DNA from 2 places in the Paenibacillus sp. FSL H3-0302 genome. Region 2 is predicted to be linked to the other one. Evidence: riboswitches for the same ligand, from Rfam matches in the RefSeq annotation. Region 2 holds a riboswitch; the other holds the start of a gene.

Region 1 (16,464 bases), 3.0 Mb from region 2:
CTGCTGGTAGTAGTCTTTTCACTATTGCAAGGCTGGAGCAGAGGGTTCTCAAGTGCTACCGGAAGATTATTCGGTCTGCTGGGAACAGGACTGTATACAATAGCTTCTTTGGTGCTGGCCATTCCTGCTGCGGCTTATCTCAATCCTCATGTACAGACTTGGGCAGCAGGAATAAGTCTGCCTGATAAACAGTTGACCCAGTGGCAGCAAATTTATTATACGGCTGTGTCTGTGCTGGCGGAATCGCCGCTGGTGCGGTTTCTATTGTTGTTATTGCTCTCTTATATCTTAATTCGCATGCTTCTGGGATTGTTGTCTATGCTGCTCCCATTCCATCAGCTACGGCGCACCAAGACATTTAAGGACAGAAAGATTACGCAAGTAAGCCGTATGGGCGGAGCTATCATAGGATTAATTATAGGTTTGACTCGTGGTTTAATTATTGTGCTTGCTCTCTTCATTTGTGTTGGCCTAAATCCAGAAAGTCAATTTAGCCGTTATGTTGAATCTTCTCCGATCTACAGTCAAAGCGCTGCCGCTGTATTTGAGCCCTTTGTTGGGGAGACAGTGCAGAAAAAGCTGCCTATTCTGACGAAGACCGTTGCAGCTGAGATGAATGATATCCTGCGCAGAAAATATGAAGTTATTGATCATGACATTCCACAAGATATTGTGGGTGCGGCTGAAGATATTATTGGACAAGCGCAAGGAGACGAGAAGAAAGCCAGACTACTGTATGATTGGGTAGGAACACGAGTAACTTATGATTACGCCAAAGCGGAAAATTATGAAAAAAATAGAATTTGGCATGAACAGACCCCGCAGGATACCTTCGACACACGCATAGGGGTATGTATTGATTATGCACGTCTTTACGCTGTAATGGCCCGCTCCCAAGGATTGCAGGTGCGCGTTGTAACGGGTCAAGGCTATGATGGTCGAGGCGGGTATGGCGCACATGCCTGGAATGAAGTTTATATAAGTGACCGGCAAGCTTGGATTCCATTGGATCCCACTTGGGCGAGCAGTGGGGATTGGTTTAATCCGAAGGATTTTGACGATACGCATATTAGGGAGAACGCACTCTGAGTGAGGGCGCCGCACTCCTTCCGTGTGGTACAATAAACTCATACCAACCGCTCTAACACAAATGCGAGTGCAATGCTCACAATCAGCTTCTTAGAAATCACCTTCATTATAAGAGCAATGTCGCTGGCTAAGGCAATTCAGACATTATTTTTATATAGAAGGGAAGAAAGCTGGTGAGCTTTGGGAAGCAGCTCCCGCCTGCGGACGGGAAATCTTCGAAACATTCTGTAGGTCTGAGATTGAATCTGTTTTTCTTTGGCACTTTTTTTATTTTTTGTATCATTATTGTGCGTCTTGCAGGTTTGCAGTTTACTGAGGGAGCTTTGCTGACAGAAGAAGAGATCAAACGGGATACGAAGTTTGTTCCGCTGGCAGCCATGCGAGGGATTATTTTTGCTGCCGGGGGTGAGCAGATAGCCTATTCTACACCTGTTGAGTCGCTCTATCTTACCCTAAATAAGGAATATACAGCTAAAACTACCGATAAAGTAACGGGTGAAACCTCACTAACGGAAAAAGCGAAAAATAAGTCTAATGACCTTGCAGCAAGATTAGTAGCGGAGTTTGAGAAATATGGAAGTGCAGATGCCCCTAAGTTAACGCAGCAGGACGTGCTGGATTTACTTGATCTGGACTTTAAAAAGTATCTGGGTTATGTACCTCGTCGTATAAAAGCAGGGCTAACTTCAGAAGAAATAGCTTATTTCATGGAACATAAGGATGAATATCCAGGTATTACCATTGTGGAAGAAAGTGTACGCCACTACGATAAAGATACGGTAGCTGTGCAGACGGTGGGTTTTGGTAAACCTTTTAAATCAACCGAAGACATAGCGATGTACAAAAATATTCGTAGTGCAATGAAAGACAATTCTTCACCGGGACTTATGTATAAAACGGAAGAATATGTAGGATTTGATGGTCTGGAAATGCAGTATCAACGCGAACTGCGCGGAGAAAATGGTTATCAGGTCATTTCGGTCACTCCTCAAAATATGGCGGAGAAGGTAGAACAGACCGTTCCCCCTGTAAAAGGCAATAACATTTGGATGACCATTAATAAGAATGTTCAGATGAAGACTGAACAGGCTATATTGGATCAGATTAAATGGCTGCATACCAATGCTGTTCAAGGCGAAACTCATCCTGATGCTTTAACAGGTTATGCAGTAGCAATGGAAGTAGAGACTGGGAATATTGTCGCTATGGCGAGTATGCCTGATTACGATTCGAATGTATGGACAAAGGACTCGCTGCCTACATCTGTCTGGAATAAAATTATGAATAATCATCTGAATGGTACAATTACCTCGAATTCTTCCGGGAGATCGGGTCATGATTTTAGCTCACTTGTATTCTTGGGATCGACCATTAAACCGTTAAGTGTATTAATTGGTTTAAATGAAGGATTTTTTAACACCTCGAGCACCTATCCCGATGTGGGGATTACCTATTTCGGTAAGGATGATAAATCATCGGTTAGAAATTCATCAGGTCACGTCTATGGAAAACTGTATCCGGCTGATGCTATCAAGCAATCCTCTAACGTATTTATGGTAGATATGGTCGGAAAGCAACTATACAAGAAATACCTGGGGGATAAAGGTGTAGAGGTCTGGGACGAATATATGAAAAAGTTCGGACTGGGTGTGTCAACACAAAGTGGTCTTCCCGGTGAATCACCAGGTCAGATTAACTATACAGATTTCAAGGCTGCAGGGAGCTCACAGGCCGCGCTCGTCTACGCATCTTTTGGCCAGCAAGGCAGTTATACTACATTACAGCTTGCCCAGTATGCTACTACACTTGCAAATGAAGGTGTGCGAATTAAACCGCAGCTTGTAAGTAAGATTACTGATGCGCAAGGTAAGGTGGTTAAGGAATTTAAAAAAGAAGTGCTTAATAGCGTAACCTTTGATAAATCGTTCTGGAGAGAAATCAAACAGGGAATGAGCAGTAAAGTTAGTGCTTTTGACGATTTTCCTTATGATTTTGCCCGTAAGACAGGAACCTCTGAAAAAACGGATAGAAAAAATATAAACCGTGATAACGGGGTCTTTATTGCCTTTGCTCCACGTGAGAATCCGAAGCTGGCTGTAGCGGTTGTGATTCCGGAAGGCGGCTTTGGCTCCAATAGTGCAGCTCCGGTTGCCCGTAAGATTTTTGATGCTTATGATTGGGAATATGGGCTGGATGGGGTTCCAAAGAAGAATATTCCACCTGTGGCAGATCCCGTTCAAGAACAATAAGCTTAAATTAGAGAAAAAGGAGAGAAAAACTGTGAGTTTTTTCCGTAAGCAGGCCTCACCTCCTGACGAGACCAGCAGCAAAAGTTCCATTGGCCTGCGACTCAACGTGTTTTTCTTTAGCACGTTCGTTATATTTTGCGTAATCATCATCCGACTAGCTGTTCTGCAGTTTGTGGAAGGTCCAACTTTAACTGAGGTAGAGACGAGTAGAGATACTAAAAATGTACCGTTAGCTTCCATGAGAGGGGTTATATACGCTGCAGGTGGTGAGAAGCTAGCTTATTCCACACCTGTTCAATCGCTGTATATCACACTCAATAAAGAGTATACGGCTAAGGAAACAGATAAAGTCACCGGTAAAACAACGCTGACCCCAGAGGCTAAGGCCAAGTCTGATGCATTGGCAGCCAAGCTGGTAGCTGATTTCAATAAATATGGGGATCCAAATGCAGAGAAGATGACGGAGAAAGATGTAATTGATGTGTTGGATTTATATTTTCGTAAATCACTTGGCTTTATGGCACGGCGAATTAAGGCTGATCTGACTACTGAAGAAGTTGCTTATTTCATGGAACATAAAGGAGAATATCCGGGGCTTGAGATTGTCGAGGAGAGCATTCGTCATTACGATAAAGATACGGTTGCTGTACAGACGATTGGTTATATCAAACCCTTCAAATCCGCGAACAGTCTTAATATTTATAAAAACATTCTAAGTGCTATGAAAAACAATCCGGAGCCAGGGCTAACGTATAAGGATGATGAATTTGTTGGATTCGATGGGCTGGAGCTGAAATATCAGCGTGAGCTTCGCGGGCAAAACGGCTATCAGGAAATTTCCGTCAATCCACAGAATATGGCGGAGAAAATTGAGCGTGTCGTTCCGCCTGTCAAAGGAAATGACATCTGGACAACGATTAATAAGAACGTTCAGATGAAGACAGAACAGGCGATAACAGATCAGCTCAAATGGTTGCACTCTAATACCGTACAAGGCAGAACGCATCCGAATGCTTTAACGGGATATGCAGTAGCGATGGAAGTAGATACTGGCAATATTGTTGCTATGGCGAGTATGCCTGACTATGATACGAATGTTTGGACAACGGGTTCTTTATCTGCAGATGTCTGGAACAGTATTATGGATAACTATCAGAACGGCACGATAACTCCTATTTCTTCAGGAACCTCAGGGAATGGACTAAGATCTGTATTGCTTCTAGGTTCAACGATTAAACCTTTGAGTGTACTCGTGGGCCTGAATGAAGGGTTGTTTTCAACTTCATCGTATTATCAGGATAAAGGTTTTGCGACTTTTGGTAAGTCTGGGCATGAAACGAAGGTAAGAAACTCTTCTAACCACGTATATGGTTCTTTGGATCCTGCTAGAGCCATTGAGAAATCCTCGAATGCATTTATGGTCGATATGGTCGGTAAAAGATTGTATGACAAATATAAAAGCAAGGGGATAGACATCTGGGATGTCTATATGAAAGAGTTCGGCCTTGGTGTATCTACGGGAATTGACCTGCCAAATGAATTCTTGGGTCAAAGAAACTATACCAATATAGAAGCTGCTGGTAGTGCGCAGTCCGCACTGGTCTATGCCTCTTTCGGACAACAAGGAAGTTATACAGTAATGCAGCTTGCACAGTATGTTACAACACTTGCTAATGAAGGACAGCGGATTAAACCTCAATTGGTTAGCAAGATTACTGATGCAGATGGAAATATAGTCAAAGAGTTTAAACGTGAGGTGCTTGATGAAGTAACAAACTTCGATAAGTCCTACTGGAATGAAATTAAGCAGGGGATGCGAAGTGAAGTTAGTGCTTTTTCTGATTTCCCTTATGACTTTGCCCGTAAGACGGGAACCTCTCAGCAAGTAGCTAAGGGTGAAATTCGCGATAATGGGGTATTTATTGCATATGCTCCACGTAATAATCCTAAGTTGGCTGTGGCGGTTGTAATCCCTGAAGGTGGCTTTGGTTCACAAAGTGCGGCACCAGTCGCACGTAAAATATTTGATGCCTATGATTGGGAATATGGCCTTGATGGAGTTCCAAAGAAAAGTCTCCAGTCTGGCAATAATACTAATGATAATGCGAAGGAGGGAGAGACTACAGGTACCGAGTAACTCTGACCCTATGGCTAAGATTTAAAAAATAAACAGCTTCTCAATAGAGAGCATACAAGAATGGAGGGGTGGCAAATGATTGCCAAATACCGCCTGCTTGCATTGGATATGGATGGAACCCTACTGAATGATGAACAGATAATTACACCCACAACGGTGGAATGGATTCAAAAGGCGGTCAACGCAGGCGTTCATGTCTGTCTGTCGACAGGCCGGGCATTTGTAAGTGCCTTACCCTATGCAGAGCAGCTAGGTTTAGAGACACCGATGATCACTGTGAACGGCAGTGAGGTGTGGAGAGCGCCACATGAAATATACCGGAGATCACTAATGGATCCCAAGCTGGTACAAGAAATGTATGATCTTGCAAAAGCAGATGACATCTGGTTCTGGGCTTATTCTCTGGACGAAGTTCTTAAACAGGATAACTGGGATGGGGATGTAACGGGTAGAGAGTGGCTTAAATTCGGTTATCATACTGAAGATGATGAGCTTCGTCATAAGCTGTTGCTTCGTCTTCAAGATATGGGTGGACTGGAGATTACGAACTCTTCTCCGCACAATCTGGAGATTAATCCTCTAGGCGTGAATAAGGCAGCAGGAATAAAGGAAGTCTGCAAGCTGCTGGGAATAGAAATGTCGCAAGTTGTAGCTGTGGGCGACAGCCTTAACGATCTGGCGGCGATCCAGCAGGCTGGGCTTGGGGTTGCCATGGGCAACGCGCAAAAGACGGTTAAACAAGAGGCTGATGTTGTGGTGGCGACCAATAATCAAGACGGGATTGCCGAGGTCATCCAAAAGTATATCTTTACCGAAGCTGCAGCCTCTGTAGGCAGCAAATAATAAAAGCAGTACTGCGAAGTGAATCCATGGAGCATTATGCTAGTAGGAGGTTAAGGAATTGACGATCCTGGGTTGGATTCTTATCATTGTTTTGTTTGCTGTAGGATTGGCAGGGGCTGTGTATCCCATACTGCCGGGTGCGTTAGCGATCTATCTTGCCTTTTTTGTATACGGCTGGTTCTTTTCTTTTGAGCCCTTTGGGGTTTGGTTCTGGATTATTCAAACACTGATCGTTGTAGTTCTTTTTGTTGCTGATTATGTTGTAGGAGCGTGGGGTGTCAAAAAATTTGGCGGTTCACGTTCATCGATTATCGGGAGCACGATCGGGCTGATCTTGGGACCTTTTGTTATTCCAGCTTTTGGTCTTATTATTGGACCATTTCTAGGGGCTTTTATTGGAGAACTGATCGTGGGATCTTCCCCGTCTAAAGCTGCTAAGGTAAGTGTTGGCTCCATACTCGGCTTATTTAGCAGCACCTTGGTCAAAATCGTGTTGCAGGTAATTATGGTCGTCCTCTTTTTTATATGGGTCGCCCGGTTTTAATTTAACAGTGAAGAAGGGGAAAGAGTTTGTCCAAGAAAGAGTCTTTTGTTAAAGGCACGCTTATCCTTGCTGCTGCAGCTTTGGTGGCAAGGGTACTCGGGCTTGTCCAGCGGGTGCCGCTGGAGCATTTATTTAATGATGTTGGTAATGCTTCATTTACACAGGCAAACACAGTTTATTTAATGTTATTACCGCTGGCTACAGCAGGGATTCCAAGTACATTAAGTAAAATGGTATCTGAGCGTTATGCACTGAATAGACCAAATGAAGCTCAGCAGGTGTATCGGGCGGCATTAATCTTTGGTGTTGTAGTTGGCGTAATTATGAGCGCATTGTTATACATAGGTGCTCCTTATTATGCAGAATATGCAAAAGTTCCTGAAAGTACTTTGGCGATCCGGGCCATAGCTCCGGCACTCCTACTCTTCCCTTCTATTGCAATGATGCGTGGTTACTTTCAAGGGCGGAATAATATGATGGCTGGTGGCATCTCTCAAATTGTGGAGCAGATCGCGAGGGTATCTACCGCTGTTCTTCTGGCATTTGTATTGTTACAAAAAGGGTACGACAACACGTGGATGGCTGCTGGTGCATCATTCGGTAGTGTATTTGGTAGTGTTGGTGCGTTTGGTGTAATGCTCTATTACGCTATGAAATTACGGCGTAGCGAGGGGCAAACTGCGTTATACGAAACGAATGAAGCAAAGCTTCCTCTATTTGGAATTTATAAGGATATATTCAAATTATCCATTCCTATCGTTCTATCTTCAGTTACGGTTCCAGTAGTGAACTTTATTGATACATCTTTAATTGTACCGTTACTGAGTGGACAAGTTGGTGTAGCTGATGCCACACGTGCTTTGGGTATTTTCGGGAGTCGGGCACAGAGTGTCGCCGGGATTCCGCCGGTTCTTTCTATAGCACTGAGCACTTCACTAATACCAATTATTTCAGCTGCATATGCCCGTCGGGATGAGAAACACCTAAAAGGGCAAGTGACGTTAGCGCTTCGTATCTCTATTTTAACAGGAGCACCGATTGTTCTATCACTCGTAGTTGCTGCATATTCAGTTAATGGCCTCTTATTCAGTAGTTTAGATGGCAGTGGTATCGTAGCCATGCTTACTTTAGGAACGATCTTTCAGATTACGATGATGACAACGAACTCTATTTTGTTAGGTATGGGCAAATCGCGAATTTCCATGTATTATGTGTTAGCGGGTATTATTGTAAAATTAGTGGCAAGCTTATTACTTAGTAAGGTATTTGGCATCTACGGAATCATCGGTGCAACAGCACTTTGTTTCGTGGTCATTACTTTGCTTAACTTACGTATGCTGAAATCGATTGTGCCTTTTGAAATTATGGGCAAACGTTGGGGCGGTTTCGTGATTGCGGTACTTGTGTCCGGCGGGATTGGTTATGGCTTGAATGAAGCTGGGATTCTGTTAACAGATCTGATGCCTGTACGTTTGGCGTTTCTGATCACTTGTCTTGTTGTAGGAGCCGCTGTTGTTGTTATTTATCTAGTACTGCTTATTGTGCTGGGCGTGCTGACTAAACAGGAAATCTCCAGTTATCCGCGGGCGCTGCAAAAATTATTGAATCCGCTGATGAAGTTACAGCCTGCACGTGTTCGTATGAGAGAATAGGTTTGACTTCTACACTGCATTTTGCTTCACTTAAAGAGTAGAAAATAGACAGATATTGAAGAAGGGACTGAGTAAATCATGGACAAAATTAGTTCTCCTGCTGAATTTCAGGTAGCCATTCAATCACCTCCATTAACAGTGGCCATCTTCAAGGCTGACTGGTGCTCGGATTGTAAATTTATCGATCCTTTTATCCCAGAGGTAGAGCAGGCTTATGCAGACCGCCTTACACTGGTTGAGGTAGATGTTGATGCCGTGGGCGATGTTAGCCAAGAACAAAATATTATGGGTATTCCAAGCTTCGTCGCATATTCGGATGGACGGGAATTGGTTAGATTCGTTAATAAATTGCGCAAATCCCGTGAAGAGATTGAGAATTTCCTTGATAAAGCGGTCCAAGTGCATCAAAGCCTTCAAAAGTAATTCCTAAGGAACCACCGCTTTCGCCTGTTTGTGCAAAAGCGGTGGTTTTTTGAAATATAAGTCTGGCTGCTTCTTCATTACTAAAAACTGCGGGTGATATTTTTGACGACAAATCAGTTGAAATGGCTTAGTTATCTTACTTGCCTTATCATGTTCCTCGCTGTACTCGGAGGAGCGGTAGTGACGAAGACTGGATCGGGCTTGGAATGCGGAAATGAATGGCCGCTCTGTCATGGAAAATTAATTCCGGCTTATACTATAGGCTCGATGATTGAATACACCCATCGCTTGTTTAGCGGTTTGGCAGGGTTATTCTCACTTGCCTCGATGTTTGCTTTTTGGCGTTATGCCCGTACTCGGCGCGATTTGCTGGGATATGCATTTATGACCTTAGTATTCGTCATCGTTCAAGGTGGTATGGGAGCGCTTGCAGTAATTAAATCCCAATCCGCTGCTGTAATGGCGTTGCATATGGGTTTTTCTTTGATCGCCTTTTCGAGCGCTATGATGTTGGCTCTTGGAACCAAGAGATGGCATGAAGCGCGCGAGTATGATCATAAGCTGGAGGCTCAAAAGAAGCCCGTAAGTAAGGCTTTTCGCAATTTAACCTGTTTTACTGCCATCTATTCTTATATTGTCGTGTATATTGGAGCCTTTGTAAGTCATACGGATTCACAAGGCGGGTGTTCGGGTTGGCCGCTTTGTAATGGAGAATGGGTTCCGGAGCTTTCCGGAGGAGTAGGTGTTGTTTTTACGCATCGGATTGCGGCTTTAATCTTATTCATGCTTACTGCGCTGCTCGGGCATTTAGCATTTTGGAAACATAAGGATTATCCAGAGCTTAGAGCGCTAGGTATAGCTGCAGTGCTGTTATGCTTGATGCAGGTATTTAGTGGGGCGGCTGTGGTTTACACCTTAGATAATGAAAGATTGTACATATTTGCCGCTTTGGCTCATATTTTGCTGATTGCCAGTTTGTTTGGTGTCTTATGTTATATGAGTGTAAGAGTCTGGCAGCTAAATCGCGCGAGTAGTGTCGTGTCTGGAAAAAATGTAACGAACCCAATGATTCCACCGCCTTGGTAGAACATTCCCTCCGTGGATAGAGGTGCTTCACCCGCGGAATAATAAAGTGGAAATCGGTATATCGTGGAGCTGATTGGCCGATGCTTACGTCGCGAGTTTTGTACGAAGCAGTCCATGGAAGCAGACGCTGAACAAAACTTTAGGAGGACTGGGATATGCTGCGGGTATTACTTGGAGAGCCGCCTCGAAAGAACAGCGGTGTGTTGGCTGATGCGATGGAGAATATGGCCACTTTTGCAGCATTGCTGCGCAAGGAAATGAGTGCCCATGAGGATAATGACCATGAATACCGCAAGCTGGAGATTTGGACACGTGGGCTGATTTCCTCTCTGGATGAACTGGAGCAAAGTTGGTTCGCGGCCGCTTTTTACCGGAAATTAGTGATTGCGGGTTATATGGATGATATGACACCGGTGGAACAGGGCGATTATGCACGTTATGTTTATTTTTATAAAGATGGCTTTATCCGGGTTTTCTCTCTTCTGGACAAGCTTGGGACGGTACTGAATCATTTTTATGATCTCAAAACATCCAAATTAAAAACGCACTTTTCTTATTTTACAGTGCTGCGTCAGCTTCAATTATTGAATGTGCATCCTGCATTAGCGGATCAACTGGAAGAGATTAAGAACTCCTACCGCGATCCATTGGAGAATTTACGCAAGCGCAGAAATGCTGAAATTCATTATATGAATTCCGAAATGCAGGATGATTTGTGGCAGCGGCACCAAGGTCTGCATGACAAAATTCAGCTCGAGGATCTGGATAGCCATCTTGAGGATTTAAAACAATCGCTCGAAATGAACTGTAAGACATTAATCGCGGCATTCAGCTACAGCAATGAACAGCTGCGTAAGGAAATAAGCAAGGCAAAGAGCATAAAATCGTAATCGTTCAATATATTTCCTTTTGACAAAAATAGATAAACTCACTATACTTATGCTTGCATTAAAGTATGTACGATTTCAGAAAAAATATAATTTCATAACTTTATCTTATCGAGAGCGGCGGAGGGATAGGCCCGATGAAGCCCGGCAACCGATTTGTATCCAGCGCGGGAAGCGTTGTACAAATGTCATGGTGCTAATTCCTACAATGGCGCAGGTTGCGGTCGTTGGCAGATGAGAAGGCATTGTCTTAATAAACCCACAGAGCCTCTTGCGATCTGCATCGATCGTTGGAGGTTTTTTTGTATAGAATAAGTGAAGTATAAAGGGGGGGCGACGAGAGTTGATTAATCTAAAAGGGATAACAAAGGTTTATGGAAAAGGGAGTAATGCGGCAACAGCACTTTCTGGATTGAATCTGTCCATCGAGAAAGGTGAAATATTCGGAGTCATCGGCCACTCTGGAGCCGGGAAAAGTACATTGATCCGTTGCATTAATCTGTTGGAACGTCCGACAGAAGGAGAGGTCTGGGTAGACGGTGTTGAGCTAACCAGTCTTAACCAAGGTCAGTTGCAGGAACAGCGGCGCAAGATTGGGATGATTTTTCAACATTTCAATTTGTTGTCTTCGGCGACCGTATACGATAATATTGCCTTTCCACTGCGCCTTGCAGGTACATCTAGAACAGCTATTGATACAAAAGTGAAAGACTTGCTCGCTTTAGTTGGGCTCGAAGAACATAAAGGTAAGTATCCTTCTCAGTTATCTGGAGGACAAAAGCAGCGGGTCGGCATCGCCCGGGCACTAGCCAGTGACCCTGATGTACTGCTGTGTGACGAGGCCACTTCTGCGCTTGATCCCCAGACAACGGACTCCATTCTTAAGCTGCTGCTCGATATTAATAAAAGATTCCATTTGACCATTGTGCTGATCACACATGAAATGCATGTAATCCAGAGCATCTGCGACCGTGTCGCGGTCATTCATGGTGGTGGGATTGTTGAGCAAGGCAAAGTTACAGAGGTATTTCTCAAGCCGCAGCATGAGGTTACACGCGATTTCATCCGCAGTGAGACACAGAATGAAGGACCTCTTCGAGTGGCGCTTGATGCTGCTGCCGGGGATAACTCTCAAGCTGTCAAAATTACTTTTTTCGGAGAAAAAACTTACGGCTCGGCACTATCCGATGTCGTGCGTGATACGGGTGTAAGCTTTGCAATCTTACATGGTACCATCTCAACGATTAAAGATGTGCCTTATGGACAGATGATTGTGCGGTTCGAAGGGCCAGCTGAGGCGATTGCTGTAACGATCTCCAGACTAATTGCTCAAGGCCTTGATGTGGAGGTGATTTCGTAATGAATTTTGCAGATCTAAATTGGCAAGAAATGATGGATGCTACGGTTGCTACTATAAAAATGATATTTTTTTCCGGATTGTTCACAATTATTCTTGGTTTACCACTCGGAATTCTATTGTATTTATGGGGGAAATCGAATAGTATAGTAATCAGAGTAACTTACTCGGTCTTATCATTACTTGTAAATATCCTACGTTCCGTACCCTTTATCATTTTGATGGTGGCTCTAATTCCTTTCAGCAAAGCCGTTGTTGGAACCTCCATTGGTGTACTCGGTACGATTCCACCTCTGGTGATTGGTGCAGCTCCATTTTTTGCCCGCTTGGTAGAGACGTCGTTAAGAGAGGTAGACCGCGGAGTCATCGAAGCCGCACAAGGTATGGGAGCATCGACGAACCAAATCGTTATGCGTGTTCTTTTGCCAGAAGCTCGTCCAGGTCTGCTCGCTGGAGTTACGATCACACTGGTTACACTGGTCTCCTATACAGCAATGGCTGGTATGGTTGGGGGCGGCGGATTAGGTGACTTGGCGATTCGTTACGGCTACCACCGCTATGAGACGGAGATTATGATTGTTTCTATAGTATTTATTGTCGTACTGGTGCAATTGCTACAAATGGCCGGTGACCGACTCGTAAAACATTACACACGGAAATAAGGTACATCCATATATATCCTTATTCAATACAAAATATAGATTAGAGGGGGATTTACAATGAAAAAAGTACTACTTACATTTTTTAGCCTGACACTGGTTGCGGTGCTTGCGGCTTGCGGTAACAACAATGCATCTAATAATGCTGGGAGCTCGGCTGCTACAACAGCACCAAACGCAGAAGCAACAAGTGAACCTACTAAAGATCCAGTGAAATTGGTGATTGGTGCCTCACCTGTTCCTCATGCTGAAATTTTGAAGGCTATTGCTCCATTGCTTGAAAAAGATGGAATTACACTTGAAATCAAAGAATTCACTGACTATATTCAACCTAACGTACAGCTTGATGAGAAGGAGTTAGACGCTAACTTTTTCCAACACCAACCGTATCTGGATGACCAAAACAAAAATAATAAAACCGACCTGGTCTCTGTTGCATCCGTTCACGTTGAACCTTTTGGAGCTTATTCCAAAAAAATCAAATCGATCGATGAGTTGGCTGATGGTGCAAAAGTTGCCATTCCGAACGATGCTACTAACGGTGGCCGTGCACTAATCCTACTTGCAAAAAATGGTCTGATTACCTTGAAAGATGATACAAACATTGCTGCAACAAAAGCAGATATCACTGAAAACAAGAAAAATCTCGACATCATTGAGTTGGAAGCTGCTATGCTCCCACGTCAACTGGATGAGGTAGACCTTGCTTTGATCAACACGAACTTTGCACTAGACGCTGGTCTTGTGCCAACTAAAGATGCATTGTTCATCGAGGGTGTAGATTCCCCTTATGCTAACATTTTGGTAACCCGTCAAGACAATAAAGATTCCGAAGCCATCAAAAAGCTGGTTGCTGCCCTGAATTCTCCAGAAGCTAAAGCTTTCATTGAAGAAAAGTACGAAGGTGCGATCATTCCAGCGTTTTAAGGAATGAAGCTAAATTCGTCTATAGTCATAACAAGAACCCGCAGCCAAGTTGGCTTGCGGGTTTTATGTTCTAAGGTTGTGAGAGAATGTTAAATCCTCTATAATAAGAAAATCCCGATCTCCTTTACAGGAGAATCGGGAGGGTTATTGAACGGGATTTAGAATACTTGAACTACTTCTTCAACGCCTTCTACTTCTTCAAGGAGGGCGCGTTCAATCCCGGCTTTCAAGGTGATCGTGGAGCTTGGGCAGCTGCCGCAGGCACCCATAAGTTTCAACTTAACGATGCCGTCTTCCACATCGACCAGTTCTACGTCACCGCCATCGCGCTGCAGGAACGGACGAAGCTTATCCAGCACTTCTAGTACTTCATCATACATTTCGGTGCTTTGTGCATTCTCACTCATTTCTCAATCACTCCTTTCGTAAGTTCATTATAGTACAAAAAGTTAAAAAATAAAATGGTTAGGCGGAATAGGGAGATCATCATGAGACCAATTATTGAATTTTGTTCCAGCAACATGGGTCACGGAACAGACAAGCTAATGCATAAGCTGGAGGAAAATCCAGATTATGATGTTATTGAATACGGATGTCTGAACAATTGTGGAGAGTGTTATTTAATGCCTTTCGCCATGGTTGAAGGTGACATTATTGCAGCAGACACTGTTGCAGAGCTAGAAGAGAAAATTGAGGCCAAGATCAAAGAGCTTGAGGCTTGGTTTAATATAGATCTTGACTAAATTTCTCGAGAAAAAAAGAGGGAGCACTCCATAATCTAAATTATGGAGTGCTCCCTCTTTTTGGAACCTTACTTGAACAAAATCCACCAATTTGATCGATTAGGCAACATATTGGAGAGTGCAGGGGCTACAGTGAAGGTGCCACCGGACTCAGGCGACCTTATATTGAGTGTTTTCCTACATTTGGATTGCTATCGGACCCCATAGTCACTATTCACCTGAAAAACAGCATAAATGAACCTCATTATAAGCAATAACTTCACTGGAGTCCGAAACTCTCCTTCAAAGGCTGAAAATTTGCGAATAAGGTCATCTGAGTCCGAAGGGTATACGCACCAATAACGTAAGAAAGCTACTCTCGTGTTTATCTGAGAGTAGCTTCCTTTAATACTTATGAACCAATCATAGGCTTATCCTAAAGTGCGTTTCGACATCCAGAGCACTCCGCTCTTGAGGATGCGGGGAACCCGTCCTTTGACGGAGCGTTGTCCCATAAGTCCGAATCCTGCTTTTTTTCCTAGTGACCCTAAAGTACCCTTCAGGCGAATAGGATGAAGCTTAGGAGTCTCACCGCGCCAGGTCGCTTGGATAACCTGAGCTACCTGCTCACCCTGTGCTCCAGCGGCTTGTGCGCTTGGTGCGAATGGCAGACTGGCACAGTCACCAATCACATATACCTCCGGATAATCCGGTATACGATAATACTCATCCAGCATAATCCGTCCACCGCGGTCCTTCGACACATTCAAATCTTGAACTACTTTTACAGGTTGAATCCCTGCGGTCCATACTGTCACATCTGAAAGGATTTCCTCGGTACCGTTAAAAATCGAATCCTTCTCTACATGAGATACAGAGATTCGTCCTAGCGTTTGCACCTGATGGTGATGAAACCATTCCTCTACGTACTGTGACAGCTTTGCCGGAAAGGCAGACAAAACACGTTCACCGCGATCCAGAATAGCAATGTTAAGGTCTGGACGGCTCTCCCGAAGCTCTGCAGCTAATTCAACACCGCTTAATCCTCCACCTACGATGTTTATCGTTCCGTAAGGCTTCACATCATTTAAACGGCGGTAGGTTTCCCGAGTACCAGCAAAGGTCTGGATGCTGCAGGTATATTGATCAGCACCAGGGATGTTGTGGTAATTGTCGGTACAGCCAAGAGCAATGGCTAGGAGATCATAAGATACAATCTCACCGGATTCCATACTGACTATTTTGCTCTCCAAATCAATGGAACTCACTTCACCGTACCGGACAGTAAGCCGGGGGTGAACCGGAAAATGAATGCGCAGGTGATAATCAGTTACGGTACCTGCGGCGAGCGCATAATATTCCGTTTTGATTCCTTGATATGGCATTCGGTCAATTAAGATAATTTCAACATCATGAGGAAGATGATTATTGAGTAATTCTTGAATTAAGGCTAGGCCGCCGTAGCCACCGCCAAGAACGAGTATTGTTCTCATGCTGACCGAACTTCCTTTCCAATATGGGATAACAAATCTCAGGTAGTCTTCTTATTCGTATACCTTAACTTCATTATAGAAAGTGTCACGTTCGACAGGAATTCGTCCAGCACCTTTCACTAGCCAGATCAATTCGTCGCGAGTCAGACCTTCCGGTGTTAAGGCGCCAGCCGCGTGGCTGATACGTTCTTTTAGAATTGTGCCATGCACATCTGATGCACCGAAGTTCAGCGCAACTTGAGTAAGCTGAGGGCCAATGTTAATGAAGTACGCTTTGATGTGATCGAAATTGTCCAACATCAATCTGCTGATCGCAATGGTCTTCAGATCCTCATAAGCAGAGTTGCGGCGCATGATGCCAGCGTTTTTATTCTTAGGCTGCATGGACAATGGAAT
Region 2 (16,464 bases):
CCGCAGAATATCATAACGTGTATTCCGCTGTGCTGGAACTTTGCCTGCTTCGCGAATCAGCTGAGTAATCGACTCGATGTTTACCTTGTAAGTCGCACCCGCAGAAGATACTACGTTCTCTTCAATCATTGTGCTGCCGAAATCGTTGCAGCCATATTGCAAGGAGAGCTTGCCGACCTCTGGCCCCATAGTGACCCAAGAAGATTGGAAGTTCTTAATATTATCCAACACAAGGCGGCTGATCGCTACCGTCTTCAGATATTCCTCAGGCGTTTGTCTGTCCAGCTTCAGGTTGGTATTGTCCGGCTGGAATGTCCATGAGATAAAGGCCAAGAAACCTTCAGAATCATATTTGTTGGCAATACACTCATCCTGAGCCTCACGTACACGTAGTAAGTGCAAAGCTCGTTCTTCCATACTTTCTCCAAGCCCAATCACCATTGTTGCTGTTGTATTCATACCCACTTTATGTGCTGTCTGCATTACATCCATCCACTCGCGCCACGAGCCTTTTAGCCGGCTGATTTTGCGGCGTGTACGGTCATCAAGAATTTCTGCGCCTCCGCCTGGCAAGGAATCCAGACCCGCAGCATGAATTTCACGAACCACTTGTTCCAACGGTAATCCTGATACTTCTTTCATCTTCATAATCTCCGCAGGAGAGAAGGAGTGCATAGTAATCTCAGGGAAACGTTGCTTAATTCCGCGCAGTATATCTGTATAGTAGCTAAATGGAAGGTTAGGATTAGTTCCACCTTGCATAAGAATTTCTGTACCATTAACAGCAATCGTTTCAGCAATTTTTTGATAAATCGTTTCATCTGGCAGCACATAGCCTTCATCCGAGCCTGGTCTGCGGTAAAAAGCGCAAAAACGGCAGTACACATCACATACATTCGTATAGTTAATATTACGGCCAATTACAAATGTGGCTAACGGGTCCGGATGCCAGCGTTCCATAATAGTGTTTGCAGCAGCACCCATTTTCTCAATTTCGTTGCTCTCGAATAGTCGGATGGTATCTTCCAATTGGAGACGGTCACCCCGCAGGGCTTTATCCAAAATAAGATCTATCGCACTCATCGTTCGCATCCTCCTTTTAAACCCTTAGGGATATGGTAGATTCACAAAATCACAAGAAAAATAACGTTGTCGTCCTTTAGAGATAACAACCGTTTCTCGTAGTAACATAAGGATAAAGTACAGTATGTAACTTATACCTTATATTTTAATAAATGAACAGTTCATTTCCTCATCGTATCACAATCTGAACAGCTTGAAAAACTTTTTACTTTCTCAACAAGATACCATCTAGCAGAAAGAGTCCTTACATTGCTGCCTGCACCCGGTGAATCAAAATTCCTGGAGGCTGCCGGACACAGATGACGTTATTAGTTAGTATTTAGCCTTTGGAGCATAGTTATGGACTCCAGCGACGCTATTCCTTGACAAGAGACTCATGAAGGCTGGTTTTTAGCGCAATAGCTGCTGTGGAGTCCGTTAACATTCCAAATGTGTAATAATGCTGTGTCTAAGGTCAGCTGTGTCCAATAGCAAAAAGTCCAAAAAGAAGAGCTATCCCAGCAGCCAATTCCCGGCTTATGAGACAGCTCTATTTCATCCTGCGTCCAACACCAGCTCTAAATCAACGGTGAGATAGATCCTCGATATTTCCCAGCATTCGGTGCCGATCTGGGTTGCCGTTACTTTTACTTCGTTTCGATTTCCGCCCGCGCAGCCTCTAAAGCTTGACCAAGATCAGCAATTAGATCCTCCGCATGTTCAATACCGACCGAGAAGCGCAGCAATCGATCATCTACACCCACCGCATTCCGAATTTCCACAGGAATATCCGCATGCGTCTGTACTGCAGGATAGGTCATTAGCGATTCAACCCCGCCGAGGCTCTCCGCGAAGGCAATAAGCCGGATATAACGAAGCAGAGGTTCTACGTATCTGGCATCTTTTAATTTGAAAGAAAAAATTCCGGTATTGCCCGAGGACTGGCGATTCTGGATTTCATATCCCGGATGATCCGGCAGACCTGGATGGAACACTTCCGCAATCGCCGGATGCCCTTGTAGATAGCGGGCAATTGCTAGCGCATTACTCTCGTGCCGTTCCATACGCAGGGCCAGTGTCTTCATGCCTCTCATCAGCTGATAACTGTCTGTTGGCCCAAGCACAGCGCCAATAGAGTTATGTAGAATCGCTATTTCAGCGGATAATTCAGCTCCTTTAGATACAATAAGACCAGCAAGTACATCATTGTGTCCGCCCAAATATTTGGTAGCACTATGGACTACAATGTCTGCACCTAATTCCAGAGGACGCTGGAAAAATGGAGTCAGCAGTGTATTGTCTACAATTGTGAGCAGCCCATGATGACGGGCCCAAGTAGCTACTGCTGCAATATCCGTAACCATCATCAAAGGATTCGTTGGCGTTTCAATAAATATCGCCTTCGTATTTGGAAGGCGTGAAGCCTCAAGCGCATCCAAATCATTCGTATCTACATAGGAAGCAGTGATTCCAAACTTGGACATAATTCGTTCCAACAAACGATAGGTCCCGCCGTAAAGATCCAGCGAAACGATCAAGTGATCGCCTTGCCCAAACAGGGTAAATATGGTTTGAATAGCTGCCATCCCAGAACTACAGGCAAAACCTGCATCACCAGACTCCAATTCCGCAGCCGCATTCTCTAGTACGGAACGGGTTGGACTTTTGGTACGGCTATAATCGAAACCTGTGCTCTGCCCAAGCTTCGGGTGACGGAATGCCGTAGCATTATAGATAGGAAAATTAATGGCTCCGGTAGCCGGATCTTCTTGTGAACCTATTTGTGCCAGTCTGCTTTCAATCCTAAGTTTGTCGTCCATGATAAATGCCTCCTAAATTGTAATGTAGCGCTGATCTTAATAAACAATCGGGTCGATATCGTAAGGTGTCTCTTGATATACATAGTAATTGAGCCAATTAGAGAATAATAAGTTGGCATGTGCACGCCACACTGCAGGAGGTGTTCGTTCTGGATCATCTTTAGGGAAATAGTGTTTCGGCAAGGCCATCTCCATGCCCCTCTCCAAATCACGATCATATTCCCATTTCAAGGATAATGGATCGTATTCGGAATGTCCGGTCACAAATATTTGTTTGCCGTCGGTCGTAGCTACTAGATACATACCAGCTTCTTCGGATTCCGCCAGAATCTGCAGATCTGGATTGCTCTCAATATCTTCGCGGGAGACATCGGTATGACGGGAATGCGGTACATGGAATACCTCGTCAAAGCCGCGCAGCAATTTAATGTTATTTTGATTAATCGTATGGGAGAATACTCCAAAACATTTTTCAGGCAAAGCTACTTTACGAACACCAAAATGATGATACAACCCTGCCTGCGCCGCCCAACAGATATGCATGGTCGAGGTCACATTATCCTTGCTCCATTCAAAAATCTCTTTTAGCTCTTCCCAATAGGATACTTCCTCAAACTCCATTTGCTCTACGGGTGCTCCTGTAACAATAAGACCATCCAAACGGCGGTGGCTGATCTCGTCAAAAGTTTTGTAAAAGCTTCTCAAATGCTCAGCAGAAGTATTCTTAGAAGTATGTGAGCGTGGATGCAGCAAGGTAACGTCAACCTGTAGCGGTGAATTTCCTATTAAACGCAGCAATTGAGTCTCCGTCGTTTCTTTAGTCGGCATGAGATTCAGAATAGCAATCCTTAGTGGGCGGATATCCTGATGGAAAGCCAAACTATCATCCATCACAAAAATATTTTCACCGGATAGTATTTCTTTTGCTGGTAAACTGTCGGGAATTTTAATTGGCATTGTCTTTCCACTCCTTAACTGTATTTAGGTTATGTTGTCACATCGCGGCTTTCTGAACAATAAAAAGACCTTTCTCGGAAAACGAGAAAGGTCATATCTACAGTCATATGCGCCTCTCTCATCTGCCAGAAACTTTTGGACGAGGGTTAGTCGTCAGCAAAGTTCCGCAAGAATTAGCACCGTGCGTTCACACGCCGGTTGCCGGGTTTCATAGGGCTAGTCCCTCCACCTGCTCTTGATAAGATTTAGCTGTATTCAATTAAATTTCTTTAAAATTTACTTTAAATCATGAACCTCCTTTTCGTCAAGTCCATACAATGCTGATGTAGCCTCAAAGTAACAATAAATTTGCTTGAAAGAGGCATACTCCGTTGTTATACTAGACAAGTATTTCATACCTGAACGAAAAGAAGAGGTGAGAAGAAGAATGGAAGGCGACCCGAGCTCGCAATTAAGTGTACAGAATGAGCAACCACACAGGATAATCATCAGCTTGCCGGCGGCGGGAGCAGTTCTTCTTCATGCCCTCGAATCGTCATTCGGCCTCTTGTATTGATTGTAACGCCGGCCAAGCTGATTTTTTCTCTGTGCTTAATTAGCAGTCCCTGGTGAAGACCCGGGGATAGAAGGAGTGGAATCAGATGAAAATCCGGCTGGTGAATGCAGGGGTTTTTACACCTATTGATGAAATTGATGAAACATTGACACCCCCAACAGAAGGGTTCTATTGGATTGATGCAGATGTGGAGGATTTGGAGCTGCTTCAGCCCCTGTTCAACCTGCATGATCTCGCTGTTGAGGATTGCCTTAGTGAAGAGGATCAACGTCCAAAGATCGAAATATACGAAAGTCATTACTTTATTGTTGTAAACAGCATCCGCTTTGATGATGAGGAAATCTTCCTGCGGGCGCTCAATATATTCTTGGGCAGACATTATATTATTACTGTAACGAAACAAAAGATTCACGAGCTACGCGTCCTGAAGCCCATGTTATGGGAACAAGAGGTTAGCGAACCCGACCAATTCCTTTATCTGCTTATCGACCTTGTCGTAGATAATTATTTCTCCGTAGGTGACCGAATTGAAGCCCGGATTGAGAAGCTTGAAGAGGATATTCTAATGCATACCAAGAAATCTCATCTGAGTGAGATTATCGGTCTGCGAAGTGAGATCTTATGGTTAAAGAAGATGCTGGGACCACAGAAAGAGGTTATCAATACCCTGAATAAAAAAGACCTCCGTCTGATTGATGATCAGCTGCAGAAATACTTTAGCGACATTTATGAAAATGCAGTTAAAATATCCGAAACCTTTGAGACGTACCGCGATCTCATGGGCAACTTACGTGAGGCCTACCAATCCAGTATCGCCAACCGCGCCAATGAAATTATGAGAGTATTTACCGCGATTACAACGATATTCATGCCTTTGACCGTAATTACCGGAATCTATGGGATGAACTTTGATCATATGCCGGAATTGCATACGAAATACGGTTATTTTGCCGTTATAGGTCTAATGTTGACGTTAGGCTGTGGGATGCTGTATGTATTCCGCAAGAAAGAATGGCTATGAAAATAAACGGACGAATAGGCAAGACGAAGGCCCTTTAACCCTATGGTGTAAGGAAGCCTTCGTCTTTTTGATATGATAAAAAGCTACTAGAAACTGGTCGCCATGCCCACTTTAGCAGCTTGCTCCCGCCGGAAACGAATGCGGATCAGCCGCAGACGTTCATAATAGCTATCCAGCCCTTCTGCTGCTGAAAAATCCTCCCCATACACCTTATGCAGCACTGGCTTTAGAAAAAGATCTCCTACCTCTGCATAGGCATTCCATATCGCCTCCTGCTCATTCTGCGGCACATTTTTCAGTTCTACCTCGATCAGTTTCTCCACGCAATAACCTTCTCTTTCCAGCTCCTCTACCGCTTCAATCAGTTCGCGACGGTTCACTCCACTGTTCACCTTAAGCTGTTCTAACCCTAACCCATTCTCGATCCCTTGCAGCAGAATTCGCCGTAATCGCAGTCTTTCTAGCTGTTTCTTATATTTGACCTCTTTCTGTTTATAGAGCCAGGATACAAAAGAATCCTCCTCAATTTCTTGGTGTACCCAATTCAAAGGAAAGGAATGTTCCCTTGCAGCCGTAGAGGTTATAGCCAACCAATCCGTGCCATATTGGGCTACCTTTCCTTCCCCTACACCAGGGATCTGCAGCAGCTCCTCTGGTGTATGCGGCAAGAAAGTGCTTATCAAACGTAACAAACGATTGCTGGCAAGAATGTAAGGGGCTTTCCGTTCACTAGAAGCTCGGCTGCGGCGCCAAGCACATAACTCCTCATATATAGCTTCGTTCCCATTATATTCACTGTAATATTGCAGCCTTAGCTGCTCCTGATTACGCCCGGTAAGGCCGTCTTCTTCATGAAATACGCCATCAATCAACGGCCGATAGCCATCCCCCATCTTCACCGCCAGCTCATGCCTGTAAACACAAAGCATTTCATTCCATGAACCACCCGCGTACCACAAATGCTCCTGTGTTTCCTCACCGCCTGAAAAATCACGCCAGCCCAGGCTCCACATTCCTTCTTCCTCTCCAATCCATAGCTGAGCGAACACCTCTTGATCCACCCCAGATATTCTGGATAAGCGATTCATAAATACAATTTGCATATTCATCCCTGCCTTTCTAGTCTTCAGCAAGCACTATACCTACCGGTCTGAGCTACTTATTCGCTGATGTGAATCCCACACTGTCAGACTCGGAAAACACAAAAAAGCACCACTCTCACGATAAACGTGAAAGAGGTGCTCCCTCATTAAATGCTATACTGTTAGATCCTACAATACCATATATTTCCTAACAGTCAATATCTTTTTATACTAGTTCCTTGCCAAAGCTAAAGTTGCCAGTCCAATCGCACCTGCAAGTCCTGCATTATCTCCAAGCTGCGGTGGCACAACATAATTATCGATGTCGGTATTGAGCGCTGGATGCTGAACATAACCCTTCAGCAGCTCCTGCAGCTTGGTACGAATTAGCGGGAACAAGTGGCTTTGCTTCATGACACCACCGCCCATTACGATTTTTTCGGGAGACAGAATCAACACGTAATTCATAAGTGCATGTGCAAGATAATGAGCTTCCATATCCCAAGCTGGATGGTCAACAGGCAGCTCGCCTGCTGGTTGTCCCCAGCGTTTGCCAATCCCCGGACCTGCGGCTAACCCTTCAAGGCAATCGCCATGATAAGGGCAGTAGCCCTCAAACGTGTCCTCTGGATGTCTGCGAACTAGAATATGCCCCATCTCAGGATGAGACAATCCATGCACCATCTGACCTCCAACTACTGCTCCCGCTCCAATGCCTGTCCCAACCGTAATATAAAGGCAGCTGTCCAGACCTTTAGCCGCTCCCCATTTACTTTCCGCAAGCGCTGCACCATTCACATCCGTATCAAAACCGATCGGCACGTTAAATTGCTCAGCCATTGTACCTACCAAATTATATTGTCCCCAGTGAGGTTTTGGTGTCGTTGTTATGTAACCATAAGTAGGGCTGTCCAGCACGGGATCAATCGGTCCAAACGATCCAATACCAAAAGCTTCTACATTCTTCCCATTAAAATAGTCAATTACGAGTCCCATCGTTTCTTCCGGTGTTGTTGTCGGAAAGCTAACTCGGTCCAGAATGGTACCGTCCTCATAACCAATTCCGCATACAAACTTCGTTCCGCCTGCTTCAATCGCTCCCAATAACTTCATAGCAACTATCTCCCTTCTCCATTAAGCAATAATCCGCCATCCAGTTTGAAAATAAAAATTAATATAAAATAAAACAATCAACAGCCCTTATTATACGTTGGATGAAGCGCTATCACAATAATAAAACTCCCTTCATGCTTTTTTGCATGAAGGGAGACTCTCCTTAACCCAGATCACCTAACTCAATCTGTACAATTCCCCGTTCGTCCTGCACCTCAGCGATCAAATGCATCAGGCTGCCAAATTCCAGTTCTTGAAATTTACGCGCGGCTGTTTCCCGTTGTAATTGCCATAAAGCTTCCGCCAGCTCACAGACCACAGGCACATCACAACGGATTTCAGCCAGCTCTCTTGATAGATGCAGCATATCAAGGTCGGCTTCAATCTTGGACCGTACACCTTTAGGGAGCAAGTGAAGATTCTCAATTACACCTTCAACTGTACCGTATTCCGTTAACAGCTTCAGCGCGGTTTTCTCACCAATCCCTTTTACACCAGGGTAATTATCACTTGTATCGCCCATAAAGCCCTTCAGGTCAATAACCTGTCTAGGGGTTAGACCTTTATCCTCAAGCAATTCTGCAAGGTCATAAACTTTATAGTTGGAGCGTCCTTTTTTCATAATGACGACCTTAACATTCTCATCAATAAGCTGCAGCATATCATGGTCACCCGTCAGAATGTAAACCTCAGAATTATCGCTGTAACAGGATGCTAGCGTACCAATGCAATCATCTGCTTCATAGCCGGCAAGACCGATGTTTGGCACACCTAGCTCAGCCACTACTTCTTTTACTAGATCAAATTGCGGAATTAATTCCAGCGGAGCTTCGATCCGGTTGGATTTGTATCCATCATATTTCTCGGTACGGAACGTTCCTTTACCCATATCCCAGCAGCATACGACATGAGAAGGCTCAAACGTACTTACTGCATCAAAAAAATACTGCAAAAATCCATATACCGCATTCGTCGGTAAACCTTCCTTTGTCTTGCGAATATATCCTCCATAAGAGGTCGCATAAAAGGCCCGGAACAGCAGAGCCATTCCATCTACAAGCATTACCCGGCCCGTTGTATCTGTTCTCACTTATAAACCTCTCCCTTGATCGTTGTATTGATATTAAACATTAGCCCAAGTATCGGCATATTGGTCTTCTTTGAATCCCACCGTAACTTTAACTCCATCGGTGACAATCGGGCGTTTGATCAGCATCCCGTGGCTTGAGAGCAGCTCTAACTTCTCCTGTTCCGTAAGCTGGGGCAGCTTGTCCTTCAGACCTAATGATTTATATACTTCACCGCTTGTATTAAAAAACTTCTTCAGCTCAAGGCCGCTGTTCGCGAGCAGCTCACGCAGCTCGTCCACCGTAGGTGGCTGCTCTGCGATGTGCTGAAGCTCCAGCTCATGACCTTGTCCCTGCAACCATTTCACTGCGCTGCGGCAGGTGCTGCATTTGGGATATTGATATACTTTTAATTTGCTCATGCTGTGCTCCTTTAATAATCGGCTAATAATATCGTAACTATGGGGAATGTTTGGACTTTCGGCCGCTGTTGTCTACAGATTTCTTCAATTTTACCGTTAAACACGTTTGAAATCCGCAGACAAAGGCGGTCGCTATCGCTCCTACAGTTCCAATCCTCCCCTTCGCCACACCATCGCCTGAATCATAATTTTATCACAAATCCACTGTCGGACCTTGCTCCAATATTTTCTCCAAGGCTGCCATGTCAGGTGGCAACGGGGCTTCGAAAATCATTTTTTGCAGAAGCACCGGGTGCTTGAACGTCAGACGGACTGCGTGCAGCGCCTGACGCGGTATGGAAGCATCGAGTGCTGCAACGGTCTCCAATTGCTCGCTTTGAGTTGAAGTCAATTCTGGTAGATTGTACAGCTCATGACGGTACATGCTGTCCCCAATCAGCGGACAGCCGATTGAGGTCATATGGACCCGAATCTGATGCGTACGCCCACTCTCCAGCTTTAGTTCAACTCTAGAGCCAGCTGAATACACCTGCTTAACCTCATATCGGGTTAGGGAAGGATATCCATCCGGTGTCACGATACGCCGATGTGGCTCCTCAGGATCACGATCGATAGGGCCGTCGATATCGCCGGATAACTCCGCAGGAACCCCGTGAACAAATGCAGCGTAACGCTTATCCACAGTACCGGCGATCATCTGCTCGGAAATATGCTGATGGCTGTAAGGATTTTTGGCGATCACTAACACACCGGAGGTCTCCTGATCCAGACGGTGAACAGGCCGGAAACGGAAGCGTTCATTCTTCTGTGCCCAATAATAAACCACACCATTGGCAAGCGTGTCGGTGTAATGTCCATGGGTGGGATGAACTATAATTCCCGCTGCCTTGTTAACCACTAGCAGATGTTCATCTTCAAATAAAATCTCAAATGGAATCGGCTGCGGCAAAATATCATCCGAAGTCTCCGTTTCCATGCGAATCTGCACGGTATCTCCTGCCTTTACATGCACACTAATGTATACACGTTCACCGTTTAATGTAATGCCTTGCTCCGTCTGCTTCAGGCGAGAGAGCAGCTTGCGTGAGACATCCATCCGTTTGTGCAGGATGGTCTTCAGCAGGAAGTCATCCTCTTCAGGCGGTATGATATAAGTAATGGGTGAATAATAGCTTGTCATATTAGTCTCGGAACACCTTTTTACTGCGGATGTATTCTACATCAGTAATCCCTGACCGTGTATTAGCCGTTCTAGCCAAAGCAAAAAAATAATCCGACAATCGATTGAGATAAATCACCGCTTCTGGGTTAATATCCGCAGTTCGCCCTAAGGTAACCGCCCGGCGTTCTGCACGACGGCAAACCGTGCGGCATACATGTAGAACCGAAGCCAGCTGACTACCTCCTGGCAGGATAAATTTCTCAAGTGGCGGATTCTCCTCTTGTAGAGTATCTATCCAGCCTTCCAGCCGCTGAGCCATCTCACTTGTCACCATATATTGACCACCATCAGCAAGTCTAACAAATGCTAAATCCGTGCCGCAATCAAACAGCTCATGCTGTATTTCGAGCAATTGCTCGCGGACATCGTCGAAATTATCACTTTCCATCAGGCTTCGTGCTTGCCCTACAAAACAATTCAGCTCATCGATCGTTCCGTAGGCCTCGACGCGGACATCATCCTTGCCGACCCGGCCGCCAATCACTGAGGTCTGACCTGCATCACCCGTACGTGTATAAATCGCCATGGTTTAAGCCTCCTATCCATTCTTAAAAAACATATACTGATAGTTTAAGCTTTCTGCTATAAGGAAGGCAATAAAGATAGCAAATTAAGAGTATACACAAAAACACCATCATTAGTAATAGTGCACAACAAAAAGAGGACCCTAGGGTCCTCTCAAGAGCATTCAGCAGCACTATTTTCCAGCTGGACGCCCCTTCATGTACTCATTTATTTTGAGGTCCAATAAACTGCTAATTTCAATCACATTATCCGAAGTGAATGATTTTTCCTGCAGGAAAAGCTGCTCCATCTTGCTGCGGAGTATTCTAATTTCATCTTCCAGAGAGAGTATGCGAGCAGAAGCATCACCCTTGGGGGGTATTTTCCCATTTCCAGAGAAACATTTCCCACCATAGGAAGGTAAGTAATAATCGGCGCTAAGCACAATCATCCCTCCCAAAAGTATTATTGAGCGCGTGCTGCAAAAGAGCATAAAAGTTAAATAAAGCAACTTCAAAGCAACGCTTAGTTCCAGAGTAAATGGATCCTTGTAAGTTCTATTATAGGGGCTAATTACTCTCAAAGTAAAATAATACCATAGGATTGTATGATCGGCTATAGTTCAATTTTCACTAATCCGTTCTCTCACGTGTAAGCTTTGTGACAAAAGCACCAATGCGTTCTACTGCTTCGTTCAGTTGGGATACTGATGTGGCGTAAGAACAGCGTAAGTAACCTTCTCCACCTAATCCAAAGACACTTCCAGGCACAGCTGCAACCTTGTATTCAAGCAAAAGCCGTTGAGCAAATTGATCAGAAGTCAGCCCTGTCTTGCGCACGCTTGGAAAAGCGTAGAAGGCGCCCTGCGGCTCATGGCACTCCAGCCCTGCATCGCGTAGGCCCTTGACGATCAACCTCCGCCGTTGGTTATAGGAATCCACCATCCGGTCCTTCTCTTCCATCCCATTGGTCAGCGCTTCAAGTGCAGCCACCTGTCCCATAGAAGGAGCACACATCACAGTATACTGATGAATCTTAAGCATTGCAGCGATAAGATCCGGGTGACCACAAGCATACCCCATCCGCCATCCGGTCATTGCAAAAGCTTTGGAGAAGCCGCTAACCAGAATCGTACGGTCTATCATGCCTGGTAAAGAGGCAAAGCTGACGTGATTAATGCCATAAGACAATTCTGCATAAATCTCATCTGAAATCACTATAAGATCATGTTTCTCTACTACCTTAGCAATCGGCTCCCAATCTTCTCGGGTCATTACACTTCCCGTAGGGTTACTAGGGTAACACAAAATCAGAACCTTGGAGCGCGGAGTGATTTTGGCTTCCAAGCTTTCCGCAGTAAGTTTAAAGTTATTCTCACCAACCGTTTCAATACCTACAGGTATTCCTCCACCAATCGCGGTGATCGGCGAATAAGAGATATAACAAGGCTCAGGAATCAGAATTTCATCCCCCGGTGAAATCAGCGCACGTAATGCCAAATCGATGGCCTCGCTTCCGCCAACGGTTGCTATAATTTGATTGGCAGGATCATATTCCACAGCAAAACGGCTGTGCAAGTAATTCGCGATCCCTTCCCGCAGTTCAGGCATCCCTGCATTGGATGTATACCCTGTAAATCCTCTTTCCAGCGAATAGACACAAGCCTCTCTGACATGCCAGGGGGTCTTGAAGTCAGGCTCTCCAACTCCCAAAGAGATGATATCCTTACTGCCTGCAGCCAGATCAAAAAACTTGCGGATACCCGAAGGTTGAATTTGCTGTACCAACGGGGCCAAATAAGAATCCATTGATTTGCTGTCTTCTCCAGTTAGCTGCGATTTATTCGTGATCATATGATTACTTCCTTTATGGAGAGATCATCAGACGGTTGTCTTCCTCATGCTCTTCGAAGATGATCCCGTCCTGTTTGTATTTTTTAAGGGTAAAATTCGTTTTGGTTGAAAGTACTGAATCAATTGGAGACAGCTTCTCAGATACAAAATTGGCCACTTCACGTAAATTCCGGCCTTCCACTTCCACCAGAAGATCATAAGCACCAGACATCAGATAAACTGATTTGACCTGTGGATACAGGTAGATTCGCTCGGCAATCCCTTCAAAACCACGCCCTCGTTCAGGCGTAATCTGCACCTCAATCAGTGCGGTTACCTTCTCATCGTCCACTTTATCCCAGTTTACAACGGCGGCATATTTTACAATGACATGATCTTTCTCCAACTGCTCAATCGCAGTCTTCACATCTTCTTCTTCCGCGCCAAGCAGCGTTGCTAAGAGTGCAGTAGATCTTCTCGCGTCTTCCTTAAGCAGTTCCAGCACTTTCCTCTTAAGCTCGTTCATTTCCTTCATGCCTTCCCTCCGGATAGTTCGCCAATGACGGTACGCTATTAATGCGTCGCCCCGCGAAAAGAGTTTAATACTAATATGACATGAAATGTGCATCTCTGCAAACAAAATAACCCCATAGGAGCTTCCATGAAAGGCAGAGTTTACATAGCACATACATAAAAAAATAGAAAAAACGCCCGTTCTACCGGATTTAACCAGTAAAAACGGGCGTTATCTCCACACTCATGAAGCGATTTGCTTCATTCGCCAACCATCATGGTTACATTAAATGAGAAGGCTGATGTTGTCCGTTAGCCGGGATATGAGCATTCTGAGCGTATGCGCCAAATTGCCCGGTTTTTTGTTGAACAAATTGCCCTGTTTGCTGTTGCATTTGCTGTGCGGTTTGAAGCTGCTTGTCCACATCTTGGCGCAATGCTTTTGCAGGTGCAGGATACATATTCAGTTGAGACATATGCGTGTATAAATCACCTTGGAGTTGCAAAGTGTCCATGGTCATAGTGTTAAAAACCCTACGAACGGCTGGACATGCTGATTCTGTAGCAGCTGTAGCATATTCGCGTACGGTCCGCTTCAAATCACACAAAATGGTGTTTAGTAAATCCTCATCCGGCATAAATGCCCCAGTATTTTGCGCGTTCATTAAATAACCTCCTTAGAATTAATATTGCAATTATTGTGGGCTTGTTGGCGCGTATTGTTGATGTTGTTGGATTAACTGAGTGAGCTCAGTCATGTGTTTGGTGTGATTTTGCATATGCTGCATACAAATTTGGCGAACTTGTTGATTCTGTGTTGTCGCAGCCGTTGCTGCACATTGCTTGAGAAGCAAGTCCTCATTAGAGATGGAGTCAGCGATATATTCCAATTCCTTACCACTTAGCGCTTGCATTTGCGTTGATTGCATTTGTTGTAGTCCCTCCTTGTAGTTGATTCATACAGGCTTTAGTATGCCGCCTATGCCCGCGATTTATTTGCCGAAAGGCACTAGAGAGTTATGACAGAAATAAGAACATACCGCGAATGAGACGATAAAATGCCGCCAATACTAAATCACGGCACGAATGAAGGAGCGAACAATTCATGAATTTAAATAGTGGAAATACACCTTGGTCAAGCACTTTACAGAACCCTCCAACTTACCCCTCTCTAGAAGGTACTATTCATTGTGATTGCCTGGTTGTAGGCGCCGGAATGGGTGGGGCAATGGCCGCCTATCGCTTGTCCTTAAGTGGAGCAGATGCTGTTCTGATCGAAAAAAGACGGGTCGGCAGCGGCAGCTCGCATGCTAACACTGGACTCCTGCAGATTTCCAACGATAAATCGTTAACCTCATGTATGAACACCTTTGGGCAAAAGAACGGTTTGCTCTTTTATCAGTTATGCCAGGCTGGGGTAAGGAACATTCTGGACCTGCCGGACAAGCTCGATATCGATCCGCAGATCATTCCTCGCAGCAGTCTTTTGTATGCCAGCACTCCTGCGGATGTACCTGCATTGCGGGAAGAATATGAGAATCTCGTGGCTAATGGCTTCGATTCTGAATTTTGGGAAGAGGATAAGATTGCAGCTCTGTACTCTTTTTCAAAACCAGCAGGACTTTATTCACGTGGGGATGCCGAAGCGAATCCTTATCGAACGGTGCACAGCCTAATCGCCAAGGCAGCGTCGAATGGCGTCCGCGTCTTTGAACAGAGCGAAGCGAAACATTATGAGTTTACTGAGGATGGCGTGATTTGCCACACAGAAAATGGCCGGATTATTGCCAAGGATGTTATTTTTGCAATGGGTTATGAAACACAGGAATTCAAAAAAGACCGGGGCGCTGAGCTGATCAACACGTATGCAGTGATGACCAAACCTCTAAAGGATTTTCCAAAGTGGCATGAGCGTAGCCTGCTGTGGGAGACAGCCCGCCCTTATTTATATTTTCGGACAACCCCTGAAGGCAGGATTATTGCGGGAGGTAAGGATGAGCAGCTGACAGACCCCGAACGTCGTGAGGTCCGAGTGATTTCTCAAGGTCAAAAATTGCTCGAAGAGATTGAAGCCTTATTTCCAGAAATTAAAGGCATTGAGCTGGAGTACTCTTGGGGTGCTGTGTTCGGTTCTACTCGTGATGGGCTTCCATATATCGGCCCACATCCAAAGTTCCCTCACTGTTACTTCATCGAGGGCTACGGAGGCAATGGGACGGTGTACAGTATGATCGCTGCGGAGTTGTTAACGGATACGATTGCCGGCAAACATCGGCCTGAGTTAGATTTATTCTCACTCACCCGGTCAGCCAAACCCTCTCCTTCTAAGAGTTTGGACGTGATGAAACAGAACTGATTTTGTAGATAATAAAAACGGGGCTGGCCCTCGCAGCCGCTTCACTGCTTTTTGGACAACCCCGCTTTTTATTTTCCCTGCTTCAATCATAAATCCATCATCCCATGGAGCTTACGGACTCAGTTGACGTTATTTACATGTTTTTAGCCTTTAAAGCAAGGTTTCGGACTCCAGTGATGCTATCCTTGGAAAGAGGCCCATATATAGGCGTTTTTCAAGCCAATAGCTGCACTGGAGTCCGATAGCATTCCAAATATCGGATAATGGTGCGATTAAGGCCGGTTGTGTCCGTTAGCGGGTTACTATGCGCATCCGACAGTGATTACATATACGCACGCTTCCGACAACGGTCAACGGTCAAGTAAGGTCCAAAAAAAGAAGGGGCACGCCCCAGCAGCTATTAGCTTATGGGACGCCCCCTTTCTTTATATACTTATTCTTACGCCTGAGCGTTGCTCAAATTGCGTACGAGCTGAATCCGATCTTCCTGTGCCAGACTGTGTTGAACATGGAAGCAGGAAGGACAAACGTAAACATTGAGTGAGAATGGAGCGGTTAATACCGACTTACCTAGTGTAGCTGGAGCAGACGGCTCAAAGCTGCTCACAGGCTGCTTACCCGCAAGGATCGTAAGCTCATGGCATTGAGTACATTCCGGAGCTTCCTCCTGAATGGCCAGAATAGCTGAGACACTCTCTTCGTACTTATTCAAGTCATAATCATCGCCGAATTGATTAAGCGTATTATAGATTGGAACTACGCTGTCTTTATCAGGCTCTCCCCAAAGATCATCGTCATTAACAACCTCTTGTTTGGGTTCCTCTACGACTTCCTCTACTTCTTCTTCTTCGATGCCATCAATCCCAACAGTGACCGTACGGTATCCGCTAAGCTCATTGTTACAGTGAGGACAATTCTCCTCAGGTCCAAATTCCTC

Evidence for each region. Region 2 has a riboswitch for S-adenosylmethionine ahead of metA (homoserine O-succinyltransferase). Riboswitches for the same ligand answer to the same signal wherever they lie in the genome.
Region 1: linked by a shared signal. The riboswitch ahead of MHH50_RS25910 (methionine ABC transporter ATP-binding protein) and the one ahead of metA (homoserine O-succinyltransferase) in region 2 are both predicted to bind S-adenosylmethionine.

The regions. Positions count from the first base shown of each region.
Region 1 is NZ_CP150284.1:5,822,418-5,838,881, reverse strand. It holds gene MHH50_RS25955 (transglutaminase-like domain-containing protein) at 1-1,089, shown strand, start outside; gene MHH50_RS25950 (penicillin-binding transpeptidase domain-containing protein) at 1,263-3,338, shown strand; gene MHH50_RS25945 (penicillin-binding transpeptidase domain-containing protein) at 3,370-5,475, shown strand; gene MHH50_RS25940 (Cof-type HAD-IIB family hydrolase) at 5,551-6,318, shown strand; gene MHH50_RS25935 (DUF456 family protein) at 6,377-6,862, shown strand; gene MHH50_RS25930 (polysaccharide biosynthesis protein) at 6,889-8,514, shown strand; gene MHH50_RS25925 (thioredoxin family protein) at 8,593-8,937, shown strand; gene MHH50_RS25920 (heme A synthase) at 9,040-10,023, shown strand; gene MHH50_RS25915 (Cthe_2314 family HEPN domain-containing protein) at 10,179-10,913, shown strand; SAM riboswitch class I at 11,016-11,151, shown strand; gene MHH50_RS25910 (methionine ABC transporter ATP-binding protein) at 11,254-12,270, shown strand; gene MHH50_RS25905 (methionine ABC transporter permease) at 12,270-12,929, shown strand; gene MHH50_RS25900 (MetQ/NlpA family ABC transporter substrate-binding protein) at 12,987-13,853, shown strand; gene MHH50_RS25895 (NifU family protein) at 14,012-14,260, opposite strand; gene MHH50_RS25890 (YuzB family protein) at 14,342-14,596, shown strand; gene MHH50_RS25885 (NAD(P)/FAD-dependent oxidoreductase) at 15,007-16,068, opposite strand; gene mqnE (aminofutalosine synthase MqnE) at 16,120-16,464, opposite strand, start outside.
Region 2 is NZ_CP150284.1:1,937,674-1,954,137, reverse strand. It holds gene mqnC (cyclic dehypoxanthinyl futalosine synthase) at 1-1,083, opposite strand, end outside; gene MHH50_RS08505 (PLP-dependent transferase) at 1,710-2,882, opposite strand; gene metA (homoserine O-succinyltransferase) at 2,919-3,839, opposite strand; SAM riboswitch class I at 3,955-4,084, opposite strand; gene corA (magnesium/cobalt transporter CorA) at 4,481-5,416, shown strand; gene MHH50_RS08490 (HRDC domain-containing protein) at 5,503-6,519, opposite strand; gene MHH50_RS08485 (ROK family protein) at 6,730-7,611, opposite strand; gene MHH50_RS08480 (5'-3' exonuclease H3TH domain-containing protein) at 7,775-8,674, opposite strand; gene MHH50_RS08475 (arsenate reductase family protein) at 8,735-9,100, opposite strand; gene MHH50_RS08470 (RluA family pseudouridine synthase) at 9,294-10,280, opposite strand; gene MHH50_RS08465 (cob(I)yrinic acid a,c-diamide adenosyltransferase) at 10,282-10,848, opposite strand; gene MHH50_RS08460 (aspartyl-phosphate phosphatase Spo0E family protein) at 11,020-11,208, opposite strand; gene MHH50_RS08455 (aminotransferase class I/II-fold pyridoxal phosphate-dependent enzyme) at 11,459-12,679, opposite strand; gene MHH50_RS08450 (Lrp/AsnC family transcriptional regulator) at 12,693-13,193, opposite strand; gene MHH50_RS08445 (spore coat protein) at 13,453-13,836, opposite strand; gene MHH50_RS08440 (spore coat protein) at 13,867-14,100, opposite strand; gene MHH50_RS08435 (FAD-dependent oxidoreductase) at 14,277-15,527, shown strand; gene MHH50_RS08430 (hypothetical protein) at 15,967-16,464, opposite strand, start outside.